Regions from separate parts of the Anthropogastromicrobium aceti genome, predicted to be linked through region 4. Evidence: predicted binding sites of a transcription regulator. Region 4 holds the regulator's gene; each other region holds the start of a gene.
The links. Region 4 encodes Rex, which represses fermentation and respiration genes when NADH is low (regulators of the CRP and FNR family bind a similar motif). Its sites were predicted from a motif close to ATTGTTAANTANTTAACAAT; they were not measured.

Region 1 (3,197 bases), on a different contig from region 4:
TCTACATCGACCATCTGTCCTTAAGTGTAGCATGCCATATCGGACCAGGAGCACTTGCTATCACAGCAACAAAAGTATTAAAATACTGATAAGCAATCTGGTACCACGATATCTTAAAACGCAGTAAAAAACTCAGGAACAGATCATCTTGTGATCACTCCTGAGTTTTTTATGTAAAGCTTATAACAAGACTTATAATGGCAGCATTATCGGTTTTCTGTCATGAAATACTGTGTAGTAGCGGATACCGCATGATTCTAGAATAGCAGGAACCTTATCAAAAGCATATGCCGTGTGTTCAGGCTTGTGACCGTCAGAGCCGATAGTAAGAATCTCACCGCCAAGCTCATGATAGCGCTTTAACACATAATTTTCTGGATTTGGAACGCCAAGTCCATATTTAAAGCCAGCCGTATTACATTCAATTCCCTTTCCATTTTGAATCAAAAGCTTCAAAATCTCATCAATGATATCCTTATAATCAAGAATCGAATAATTCTCACGCTGATTAGGCGCATAGCGCACAATATAATCAATATGACCATACACATCAAAACAGTCAAGCTTGCGGATATTGGCAAGAGTAGCCTCATAATATTCCATAATGCCCTGTTGCTTTGACTTGCCCTCCCAGTACTGCGGATAATAAGGGTCAAGTCCATTCACTACATGAGTAGATCCAATAATAAAATCCCATGCACAAACCTCAGCAAAATCCTCAATACTGTGGTGATAATCAGTGCGAAGACCAAGCTCCACGCCAATTGAGATACGGGCACGGTCAGAATACTCAGGAATCAGGCCAAGAATCGCCTCATAATAGGCAAAAGGATTAATACGAAACGGACGAGACTCAATATTTGTATTTGTACTTTCAGATGTATTCACATCAGCCTTCTCAATCGCAGTGTAGCCAATATCGTGATGGTCAGTAATGCAAATCTCAGTAATCCCCTTATTAATAAGCGCTTCAATTTGCTCCCTGGCAGGCGTATCCGAGTCAGTAGAAAAAGATGTATGAACATGAAAATCAGATTTTATCATAATAAATGCTCCTTGCAATTCAGTTTAACGTAAGTTTCAGTAAAAAGAATACGCTGTCTACATATAAAAGTCAATCCAAACCAACTAATTAAAAAAAAAACAAGAAAAAGAAAGAAAAACACTTGATATATTTGTCGGGATAAGGTAAAATATCAGTAATTGATTATATTTTAACAAAGCAATTATGTGATAATATAATCTAATAAATTTCTTTAGGAGGAATTAAAAATCATGGCAGTAAAAGTTGCAATTAATGGTTTTGGCCGTATTGGCCGTCTTGCTTTCAGACAGATGTTCAACGCTGAAGGTTATGAGGTAGTAGCAATCAACGATTTAACAAGCCCGGCTATGCTGGCTCACCTGTTAAAGTATGATACAGCACAGGGAAAGTATCAGTACGCTGATTCTGTAGTAGCAGGAGACGATTACATCGAAGTTTGCGGAAAGAAGATCACTATCTATAAGATGGCAAACGCAGCTGAGCTTCCGTGGGGAGAGATCGGTGTAGATGTAGTTCTTGAGTGTACTGGATTCTATACTTCCAAGGCTAAGGCACAGGCTCATATCGACGCTGGTGCAAAGAAGGTTGTTATCTCCGCTCCGGCTGGAAACGATCTGAAGACTATCGTTTACTCTGTAAATGAGAAGACTCTGACCGCTGAGGATAACATCATCTCCGCAGCTTCCTGTACAACAAACTGCTTAGCACCAATGGCTAAGGCTCTGAACGATTACGCTCCAATCCAGAGCGGTATCATGTCCACCATCCATGCTTACACCGGAGATCAGATGATCCTTGATGGACCGCACAGAAAGGGTGACTTAAGAAGAGCACGTGCTGGTGCAGCTAACATCGTTCCAAACTCTACTGGTGCAGCTAAGGCAATCGGCCTGGTTATCCCAGAGTTAAACGGCAAGCTGATCGGTTCCGCACAGCGTGTTCCGGTTCCGACAGGTTCCACCACTATCCTTGTTGCAGTTGTTAAGGGCAGCGACGTTACCGTTGAGGGTATCAACGCAGCTATGAAGGCAGCAGCTTCCGAGTCCTTCGGTTACAACACTGATCCGATCGTATCTTCCGACGTTATCGGTATGAGATTTGGTTCTCTGTTCGATGCTACCCAGACTATGGTTTCCAAGCTTGGTGATGATCTGTATCAGGTACAGGTTGTTTCTTGGTATGACAACGAGAACTCCTATACTAGCCAGATGGTTCGTACAATTAAGTACTTCGCTGAGTTAGCATAAGTTTCGCTTAAGCGCAAAGACCTACGGGGTCCGGTCTGAAAGGACCGGGCCTCTTTTTAATACGAGGGCAGCAAACTGCCCCGTAATCAGAAGGGAGAAAATTCCATGTTAAAGAAGACTGTTGACGATCTTAAGAACCTTCAGGGAAGAAGAGTTCTTGTTCGTTGTGATTTCAATGTACCGTTAAAGGACGGCAAGATTACTGATGATACCCGTATTAAGGCTGCACTGCCGACCATCCAGAAGCTGATCGACGGCGGCGCAAAGGTAATCCTTTGCTCTCACTTAGGCAAGGTAAAGAATGGCCCGAATGAGAAGGAGTCCTTAGCTCCAGTAGCAGAGAGACTGTCCGAGAAGTTAGGAAAGCCGGTTGTATTCGTATCCGATTACCACGTAACTGGCGAGGCTGCAACAAAGGCTGTAGCTGAAATGAAGGACGGAGATGTAGTTCTTCTTCAGAATACCCGTTTCCGCGGTGCTGAGGAGACAAAGAACGGTGAGGAGTTCTCCAAGGAGTTAGCAGATTTAGCAGACGATTATGTATGTGACGCATTTGGTTCCGCACACAGAGCACACGCATCTGTAGCAGGCGTTACCAAGTTCATCAGCGCTAAGGGCGGCACAAACGCAGTTGGTTATCTGATGGAGAAGGAAATCGCATTCTTAGGAAATGCTGTAGAGAATCCGGTTCGTCCGTTTGTAGCAATCCTTGGTGGAGCAAAGGTAGCAGATAAGTTAAACGTTATCTCCAACCTGCTTGAGAAGTGCGATACCTTAATCATCGGTGGTGGTATGGCATTCACCTTCTTAAAGGCTCAGGGCAAGGAAATTGGTAAGTCCTTAGTAGACGATACCAAGCTTGAGTACTGCAAGGAGATGATGGAGAAGGCAGAGAAGCTTGGCAA
Region 2 (3,197 bases), on a different contig from region 4:
GAAAAGTCATGTTCCAATTTGATTGCCTCAATTGATAAGGCAAGAAAGGTTAAGCTTCCAGCATTAATCTATGCACTTGGTATTCCAGGGATTGGTGTGGCAAATGCAAAGGTGCTTGCGCGTGCTTTCCACCAAGATCTTGATAAGCTTAGGGCAGCCACAGCAGAAGAACTCACTGCGGTTGATGGTATTGGCGAGGTTATGGCACAGGCTGTCTGCGATTATTTTAACGATTCAGAAAAAATGGGACAGTTAGATTCGCTCCTTAAGGAACTGGAACTTGTTTTGGAAGAAAATAATGAAAAACAGTATCTTGAAAACCTTACATTTGTGATTACCGGATCTGTCCATCATTTTGCAAACAGAAATGAGCTGAAAAACTATATTGAAAAGCATGGCGGCAAGGCAGCAGGGAGTGTATCAGCTAAGACAAGTTATCTTATTAATAACGACAAAGAATCAACTTCTTCCAAAAACAAAAAGGCAAAGGAGCTTGGTGTTTCTATCCTTTCAGAAGAGGATTTTCTTGATCTGTGCAAAAAAATGGAAGCTGGCGAGTAACGTAAAAAATGTATTCAATAAATATGAAAAGAGAATAACTTATGCCAATACGTGTAGATAATGACCTGCCTGCAAGGGAGGTACTCGAGTCTGAAAATATTTTTATGATGGGAGAGGAGCGTGCAGATACGCAGCAGATCCGTCCACTCGAGATAGTAATATTGAATTTGATGCCGCTAAAGCAGGATTATGAGATTCAGCTTCTTCGTGCGCTGTCAAATACGCCGCTGCAGGTCAATGTTACCTGTATGAATGTGAGCAGTCATGTGTCAAAGCACACATCTGCCAGCCATATCAATAAATTTTATACTACCTTTGAAGCCGTACGAAATATGTACTTTGACGGACTGATCATAACTGGTGCCCCAGTCGAGACAATGGAGTTTGAGGAAGTTTCTTACTGGGAGGAGTTAGCGAGCATTATGGAATGGTCAAAGACAAACGTTACGAGCACGTTTCATATTTGCTGGGGAGCACTTGCCGGTCTTTATTATCATTATGGTATTCAAAAGACACCGACAGGAAAGAAGCTTTCAGGTGTGTATAGCCACCGTCTTCTTGACCGCTGTGAGCCTATTGTGCGAAGCTTTGATGATGTGTTTTACGCACCGCATTCGCGTTACTTTGGCGTAAAAAGAGATGATGTGTTAGCAAATGAACATCTTATGCTGCTTGCAGAATCAGATGAGGCAGGCTGCTATCTGATTAAAGACGATCAGGGAAATATTTATCTGCTTGGTCATCCAGAGTATGACCGCATGTCACTCGACGCAGAATATAAGCGTGATCTGGCAAAAGGCATGGATGCAGAGGTTCCGGTTCATTATTATGAGAACGATGATCCATCCACAACTCCGCTTCTTACATGGAGAGGGCATGCTAACACGCTGTATACGAACTGGTTGAATTTTTATGTTTATCAGGCGACGCCATATAAATGGTAATATGTACAAAACACTTGCGTGATTCTGCAAAATGAATTATAATGAATACGATTTTCGCATGTGTATCGGTGTTTTTTACAGAAAAATAAAAAACTATATTCATATACTTGATATTTGACGCAAGATTTGTTATATTTATAACAAGTTCGTTAATGAAATATCAATCTCGCGAAATACGAAAGGAGTTTATAATGGGAAGTAAGATTACTATTATTGGAGCAGGCAGCGTTGGTTCTACAATTGCTCATATTTTATCACTGAAGCCATATGTATCAGAACTCGTCATGATCGATATCCTTAAGGATAAGGCAGACGGTGAGATCATGGATATGGCACAGGGAACTGGTTTTAGAGATCCGATTTCCATGATTGCTGGTGATTACGAGGATGCAGCAGGTTCTGATATTGTGATTGTTACCTCTGGTGTAGCAAGAAAGCCTGGCCAGACCCGTATTGAGTTAGCAAAGACCAATGTTGCAATCATGAAGAACATTGCACCTCAGGTAGCAAAGCATGCACCGAATGCACTGTGCATCATCGTAGCAAATCCGGTAGATGTACTGACTTATGCATTCTTAAAGTATTCAGGAATGAAGGAAAATCAGGTAATTGGTTCTGGTACACTGCTTGATACAGTACGTCTTACCTATAAGCTTTCTCAGGAGCTTGGAATTGCACAAAGAAGCATCAAGGGCTACGTTTTCGGCGAGCACGGAGATACTTCCTTTATTCCATGGAGTATGGTAACGGTTGAAGGCATCAAGCTTGATGAGTACACAAAGGGTGCAAGAAGACTTGGCATTGATGCAAATGATTTTGATCCAGATGAAGTAATCACCTATGTACGCAAGTCCGGCGGAGAAATCATCAAGAGAAAGGGTGCTACCTTCTATGGCGTAGCAAATTCTGTTGTTGATGTCTGTGAGGCATTGATGGGGGCTCAGGATCTTGTAACTGTTGTATCTTCCATGATGCATGGTGAGTATGGCGTAGATGATGTCTGCACAAGCTGCTTAACTGTAATTGGACCAAACGGTGTAAAGGGCAAGATCGAGGCAACGCTGACAGATGAAGAGGTTGCAAAGTTTAAGGCAAGTGCAGAAGCACTTAAGGCTGTTATTAAGGAAATGGATATTGAGTAATTAAAAAGCAGCAGACAACCTTTGGCGGGGCCTTGTGGGGCGTCGCCAAAGAATTATGTCTGTTTATGTTTTTTTTCTACATTTAGCAGAATTTACAAATTTAAGGAGGACTACTTACTATGGAGTATCGTATTGAAAGAGATTCCATGGGCGAGATGCAGGTTCCGGCAGATCGCTACTGGGCTGCTCAGACTCAGAGAAGTTATCAGAATTTCAAGATTGGTATTGAGAAGATGCCAACTGAAATTGTACATGCATTTGGTATCTTAAAGAAGGGTGCTGCAATTGCAAATTTCAATCTTGGTAAACTGGATGAGGAAAGAAAGAACATCATCTGCCAGGCGGCAGACGATGTAATTAGCGGCAAGCTGATGGACCATTTCCCACTTGCTGTATGGCAGACCGGAAGCGGTACACAGTCTAATATGAACAGCAATGAGGTTATCGCAAACCGCGGAAATGAGATCGCAGGAAAGAAGCTTCTTCATCCAAACGATCACATTAATATGTCACAGAGCTCCAATGATACATTCCCGACTGCACTTCATAT
Region 3 (3,197 bases), on a different contig from region 4:
GGCCACAAATACAGGTCCAATCATGGATGTGAAATAAGATTTAAATTCTCTGTTAAATATTGCTTTCATTGTCATCCTCCTTATTGGCCTGCTTTGTCTGCTCTGCTTCCTTTACGGCCTCTTCTGCCGATTTTTTAATCTCATCCATCTCTTCTTCATGAGCCTTATTGTCGGCAGTCAGCTCCATAAAGACATCCTCAAGTGTTGCCTTTGAATATTTCATCTCATAAATAGGCCAATTTTTTTCTGCGCAGATACCAAATACAGCTTCGCGCACATCAGCGCCATCTGTACGTATCTCAAATGAGGTCAAATTCAGATGCTTATCATCCTCATTCTGCTTTGTGGCTTCCAAAACTGCTACAACATGATGAAGCTGTGCAAAGCTGTTCTTTGCCTGCTCCTTTGGCGCCCTTATGCTGATTTCAAGCATAGCATCACTATCCATGTAGTGCATCAGATTTTCTGTTGTATCACTTGCAACTAGTCTTCCGTGAGAGATAATTAAAATCTCATCGCATACGGCACTAATCTCGGAAAGGATATGTGAGCTTAAAATAACGGTATGCTCTTTTGCAAGCTCCTTAATAAGTGAACGAATCTCAATAATCTGAATTGGGTCAAGACCTACAGTCGGCTCATCAAGGATTATGATTTCCGGCATGCCAAGCACAGCCTGTGCAAAACCGACTCTCTGACGGTAGCCCTTTGAAAGATTTTTGATAAGTCTTTTTGCTACATCGACAAGTCCAGTCATCTTCATAGCATTTAAAATGCTCTCCTGACGCTTTTTCGCCGGGATATTTTTTAACTGTGCTGCAAATTCAAGATATTCCCATACTGTCATATCTGTATACAGCGGCGGAAGCTCCGGCAGATAGCCTATACAGCGCTTCGCCTCTGCTGGTTCCTTCACGATATCGTGACCATTAATTAAAATCGTTCCCTCTGTAGGGCCGATATATCCGGTCATCATATTCATGGTAGTTGATTTTCCAGCTCCGTTTGGACCAAGAAAGCCATAAATCTTTCCTGGCTCCAGACGAAAGCTTAAATGATCGACAGCCACATGGTTTCCATATTTTTTTACCAGACCTGTTACTTCAATCAAAGTCTTGTCCTCCTGCATCTCATTTTTGCAAACAGCCTTATTGCTGTTTTGCTATCGTTTGTAATGTTAGGCGCCAAATGTGACGACTCTTTGATAAATTTGTGTCCATTGTTTGTCCTCTTGTGAAGAATTATTGAAATTAGGTATTGACTTATTTCTAATTGAGTATTATATTAGACTTTAATATGGTAAAGCACCATAGTGAATTACTGCATCTCACCGGTCTTTGACCGCCCGATAATATCTAATGCAGTGATAAGGAGGTTTCTTTATGGGAAGAGTTTATAATTTTTCTGCTGGTCCAGCTGTGCTGCCAGAGGAGGTACTGCAGGAGGCTGCAGATGAAATGCTTGACTATCAGGGAAGTGGTATGTCTGTCATGGAGATGAGCCATCGTTCTAAGGTTTACGATGCAATCATTAAAGAGGCTGAGGCTGATCTTCGTGAACTGATGAATATTCCGGACAATTATAAGGTTTTATTTTTACAGGGTGGTGCATCCCAGCAGTTTGCTATGATCCCAATGAACCTGATGAAAAATAAGAAAGCTGATTATATTGTAACCGGTCAGTGGGCAAAGAAGGCTGCTAAAGAAGCTGAGCTCTACGGCGAGGTTAACGTTGTCGCTTCTAGTGCTGACAAAACATTTTCTTATATTCCAGACTGTTCTGATCTTCCAATCGATGACGATGCCGACTATGTTTATATCTGTGAAAACAACACTATCTACGGCACCAAATTCCACACACTTCCAAATACAAAGGGAAAAACACTTGTAGCTGATATCTCTTCCTGCTTCTTATCTGAGCCGGTTGATGTTACTAAATATGGTATGCTTTACGGCGGTGTTCAGAAAAATGTCGGTCCTGCCGGTGTTGTAATTGCAATCATCCGTGAAGACCTTATTACTGATGATGTTCTTCCAGGAACACCTACCATGCTTCGCTACAAGATCCATGCAGATGCTGATTCTCTTTACAATACACCTCCATGCTATGGTATTTATATCTGCGGCAAGGTCTTCAAGTGGCTTAAGAAAATGGGCGGTCTCGAGGAAATGCAAAGAAGAAATGTAGAAAAGGCAAAGATCCTCTATGACTATCTTGATTCTAGCAAGCTGTTTCACGGTACAGTTGAGCCGTCCTCTCGTTCTTTAATGAATGTTCCATTTGTAACTGGCGACAAAGAGCTTGATGCCAAATTTGTAAAGGAAGCTGAGGCTGCCGGTTTTGTTAACTTAAAGGGTCATCGCACTGTAGGCGGTATGCGTGCAAGTATCTATAATGCAATGCCAAAGGAAGGTGTAGAGGCACTTGTTGCATTTATGAAAAAGTTTGAGGAGGAGAATTTGAAATGAAAAGTGTTTATTGCTTAAATCCAATTTCTAATGCCGGAATGAGCCGTTTTGATGATACATACTGCATCGCTGATTCGATTGAAAATGCTGATGCTGTGCTTCTTCGCAGTGCTTCTATGCATGAAATGACACTTCCTGATTCTCTTCTTGCAATTGGACGTGCCGGTGCCGGTGTGAATAATATTCCGCTTGATTCCTGCGCAAAAAAAGGTATTGTTGTTTTTAATACACCAGGTGCAAATGCAAATGGTGTAAAGGAACTCGTTATTGCAGGACTCATGCTTGCTTCACGTGATATTGCAGGCGGCTGTCACTGGGTACGTGAAAATAAGGATGACCCAAATATTGCAAAGACAGCTGAGAAGGCAAAGAAGGCTTTTGCTGGAAATGAAATTAAGGGAAAGAAGCTTGGCGTAATCGGACTTGGTGCAATCGGTGTTCTTGTTGCAAATGCTGCAAGTGAGCTTGGAATGGAGGTTTTTGGCTGCGATCCTTATTTAAGCATCCAGAATGCAGTTCGTCTCTCTCACCACATTACAATCGTAAAGGATAATGATGAAATCTATAATCAGTGTGATTACATCACCATCCATGTTCCTGCACTTGACTCTACAAAGGGTATGCTGAATAAGCGTGCTTTTGATCAAATGAAGGATGGTGTCAAGATCTTAAATTTTGCAAGAGATATTCTTGTAAATGATGCTGACATGGCTGATGCTCTTGCAAGCG
Region 4 (3,197 bases):
GTGTGCATCGTGTTCAGCGTGTGCCTGAGACAGAAAGCGGCGGACGAATCCATACGTCAACAGCAACAGTTGCAATCATGCCGGAGGCAGAGGATGTCGATGTTGTCATTGATATGAATGACTGTAAGTTTGATGTATTCCGTGCATCAGGAAATGGCGGCCAGTGTGTCAATACGACAGATTCAGCTGTACGTCTGACTCATATTCCAACAGGAATCGTAATTTCCTGTCAGGACGAAAAGTCTCAGCTTAAAAATAAAGATAAGGCATTAAAGGTACTTCGTGCTAAGTTGTTTGAACTTGAGACAGCAAAGAAGCAGGATGAGCAGGCAAAGTACAGACGAAGCCAGATTGGAACAGGAGACCGTTCTGAGAAAATTCGTACTTATAATTTTCCGCAGAGCCGCGTGACAGATCACAGAATCAAGCTGACACTTTATAAACTTGATGCCATTATGGACGGTGATCTCTTTGAATTGATTGACAGTCTGACAGCAGCAGATCAGGCAGAAAAACTGTCGAATATGGAAAATCAGACAATGTAGTTTTACAAAAAGTGTTGTGCTATTTTGTGTAAATTGCTCTTTTTTGACAAAATCATCAAAAAAATATAGACTTTCTGAAAAAATATGATATAATTCTTTTTAGCTATGTGGAAAGGAAGGATTAGATATGAACATTGGACTTACCGCTCATAACAGCAAAAAGACGCTGCTGGAAAGTTTTTGCATTGCGTATAAAGGCATTTTTAAGAAGCATACGCTGATTGCGACCAATGCGACAGCAAACCACATTGCCAAAGCGACAGGCATGAAAGTGACCAGTTTGCTTCCGGGTCAGATGGGAGGCTCGAAGCAGATGCAAAATATGATCGCAAACAATGATATCGATCTGGTTATATTTTTTCACAGTGCTGATTTAGAGCAGGATGCAGAAAGTATGAATCTGGCTGAGATTTCACGGTTGTGTGATATGTATAATATCCCTCTGGCGACAAACATCGCCACCGCAGAGTCACTTGTATTGTGTCTTGACCGAGGTGATATGGAGTGGAGAGATTACAAATAGTACGCAGTTATGCACAGAATGCAGCCTTAAGGCTGCATTCATTTGTTTTTAAGCAATATTTAATTTAAAACTTAAAAACAGATAATAAAATTTATAAGCAATTAAAAAAGGAGACATCATGGAGCATAGAGAAATATCCAGAGCTGTTATCAAACGGTTGCCGCGGTATTATCGTTATCTGGGAGAACTTATGCAGGAGGGCGTAGAGCGAATTTCTTCCGGAGAATTATCCAAAAGAATGCAGATCACAGCATCACAGATTAGGCAGGATCTGAATAATTTTGGAGGTTTCGGACAGCAGGGATACGGCTATAATGTAAAGTATCTTTATCATGAAATCGGAAAAATATTGGGGCTTGATAAGACATACAATTTAATTATAATCGGTGCAGGAAATCTTGGTCAGGCGATTGCAAATTATGCCAATTTTGAGCGTCGTGGTTTTGTTGCAAAGGCAATGTTTGATACAAATTCACAGTTAAAGGGAAAGACTGTGCGTGGTATTCCAGTTTATTCAATGGATGACCTGGAAGATTATATCAGAAATAACGATGTTCAGATTGCAGCACTGACTCTTCCAAAGGCAGGAGCAGAGGCAGCAGCAAAAAGACTTATTAAGATCGGCATTCGCGGTATCTGGAATTTTGCCCACACTGATCTTCGTGTACCAGATGATGTGGTTGTAGAAAATGTTCATTTGTCAGAGAGTTTGATGCGTATTTCATATCGTCTTAGCAATCAGGAGGAATAATCATGAAGCAGCTGTTGACAGGAAAGCAGATGAAGCAGGCGGACACATGGTCAATTAAAGAGTTTGGAATGGAAAGCCTGATTTTGATGGAGCGTGCAGCGCTTTGTGCAGCACAGCACATCATGTCAGTGCAAAAACCAGGATGCGTCTTTATTATGTGCGGCATGGGAAATAATGGTGCTGATGGACTGGCAATGGCAAGAATCCTCTCACAAAACGGCTGGTCTGTTAGAATCGCTGCTATTGGACAAATCGAGAAGGCAACTAAGGAATGGCTCTATCAAAAATCACTTTTAGACAAAATGGAAATTTTGCCCGTGCAATACTTTTATGAGTCAGATGATAAGGATGAAGAAGAATACAGATCAGCACTTTCAAATCTTTATGTGCCGGCGCAGGTGTATGTGGATGCTCTATTTGGCGTTGGCTTGTCGCGCAAGGTGAGTGGAGTTTACCGCGCTGCTATTGAAGAATGGAACGAACATAAAAAGAAGTGCGGTGCATATGGTGTTGCTGTTGATATATGCTCTGGTTTAGACGCAAAAAGCGGACAGGTGCTCGGTGCATATGTTAAGGCAGATGTACAGATCACATTTGGCTATGGAAAAGTAGGTCAGTTTCTGTATCCAGGTGCATCATTATCAGATCAGACAATCACATGCGATATAGGTATGCCAAATGAAGCCGTTTATCATGTAGACGGATTTCCATTTAATTGTCTTGAAAAATCTGATGCAAAAGACTGGCTTGGCAGCCGTTGTTTGTGGGGCAATAAGGGGACGTTTGGTCGTGTTGTGATTATTGCAGGAAGCAGCGGCATGGCAGGAGCCGCATATTTGTCGGCACTTGCTGCCTATCGCACAGGAGCAGGTCTTGTTGATATTGTCACACCCAAATGCAATCGTCTGGTTTTACAGCAGCTGCTTCCAGAGGCAGTGCTCCATTGTATTTCAGAAATTTCTGAAATTTCAAAAGATGAAGACGAAGAACAGCTGGCATATCTGCGAAATGAGGTACTTCCAAAGGCAAAAGCTATTGTGATTGGACCAGGACTTTCAACTGATACCTTAGCAAAAAAGCTTTTGGATATGGTCTTAGAGTGGAACAGATCACAAAATTGTCCTATTGTTATTGATGCAGATGCCTTAAATCTGCTTGCGATGAGAACAAATATTGATCATGCAGAATACCTTGGAGAAAATGTGATTCTTACGCCGCATCCAGGTGAGCTTGGTCGTTTGATGAACTCCTCTGCGAAAGAGGCAGCTAAAAATCTTCTATATTTTGCAGAAGAATTACAAAAAAAGTTTGGCTGTATATGCGTCTGCAAGGATGCTCGCACAGTCATTCTAACACAAAAAAACAGATATCTGAACCT

Region 1: a site for Rex is predicted at 1,203-1,222, ahead of gap (type I glyceraldehyde-3-phosphate dehydrogenase). Genes of this name have one in related genera too.
Region 2: a site for Rex is predicted at 1,631-1,650, ahead of LKD48_RS01855 (L-lactate dehydrogenase). Genes of this name have one in related genera too.
Region 3: a site for Rex is predicted at 1,201-1,220, ahead of serC (3-phosphoserine/phosphohydroxythreonine transaminase). Genes of this name have one in related genera too.

What each region holds. Positions count from the first base shown of each region.
Region 1 covers NZ_JAJEQN010000018.1:15,996-19,192, forward strand. Annotated here, with positions in the region: gene LKD48_RS08315 (DegV family protein) at 1-89, shown strand, start outside; gene LKD48_RS08320 (histidinol-phosphatase HisJ family protein) at 193-1,044, opposite strand; gene gap (type I glyceraldehyde-3-phosphate dehydrogenase) at 1,276-2,292, shown strand; gene LKD48_RS08330 (phosphoglycerate kinase) at 2,398-3,197, shown strand, end outside.
Region 2 covers NZ_JAJEQN010000003.1:90,550-93,746, reverse strand. Annotated here, with positions in the region: gene ligA (NAD-dependent DNA ligase LigA) at 1-561, shown strand, start outside; gene LKD48_RS01860 (homoserine O-succinyltransferase) at 603-1,505, shown strand; gene LKD48_RS01855 (L-lactate dehydrogenase) at 1,697-2,647, shown strand; gene fumC (class II fumarate hydratase) at 2,767-3,197, shown strand, end outside.
Region 3 covers NZ_JAJEQN010000004.1:45,434-48,630, reverse strand. Annotated here, with positions in the region: gene LKD48_RS02340 (ABC transporter permease subunit) at 1-69, opposite strand, end outside; gene LKD48_RS02335 (ABC transporter ATP-binding protein) at 53-1,111, opposite strand; gene serC (3-phosphoserine/phosphohydroxythreonine transaminase) at 1,383-2,468, shown strand; gene LKD48_RS02325 (phosphoglycerate dehydrogenase) at 2,465-3,197, shown strand, end outside.
Region 4 covers NZ_JAJEQN010000032.1:28,617-31,813, forward strand. Annotated here, with positions in the region: gene prfA (peptide chain release factor 1) at 1-545, shown strand, start outside; gene LKD48_RS11950 (methylglyoxal synthase) at 673-1,068, shown strand; gene LKD48_RS11955 (redox-sensing transcriptional repressor Rex) at 1,187-1,819, shown strand; gene LKD48_RS11960 (NAD(P)H-hydrate dehydratase) at 1,822-3,197, shown strand, end outside.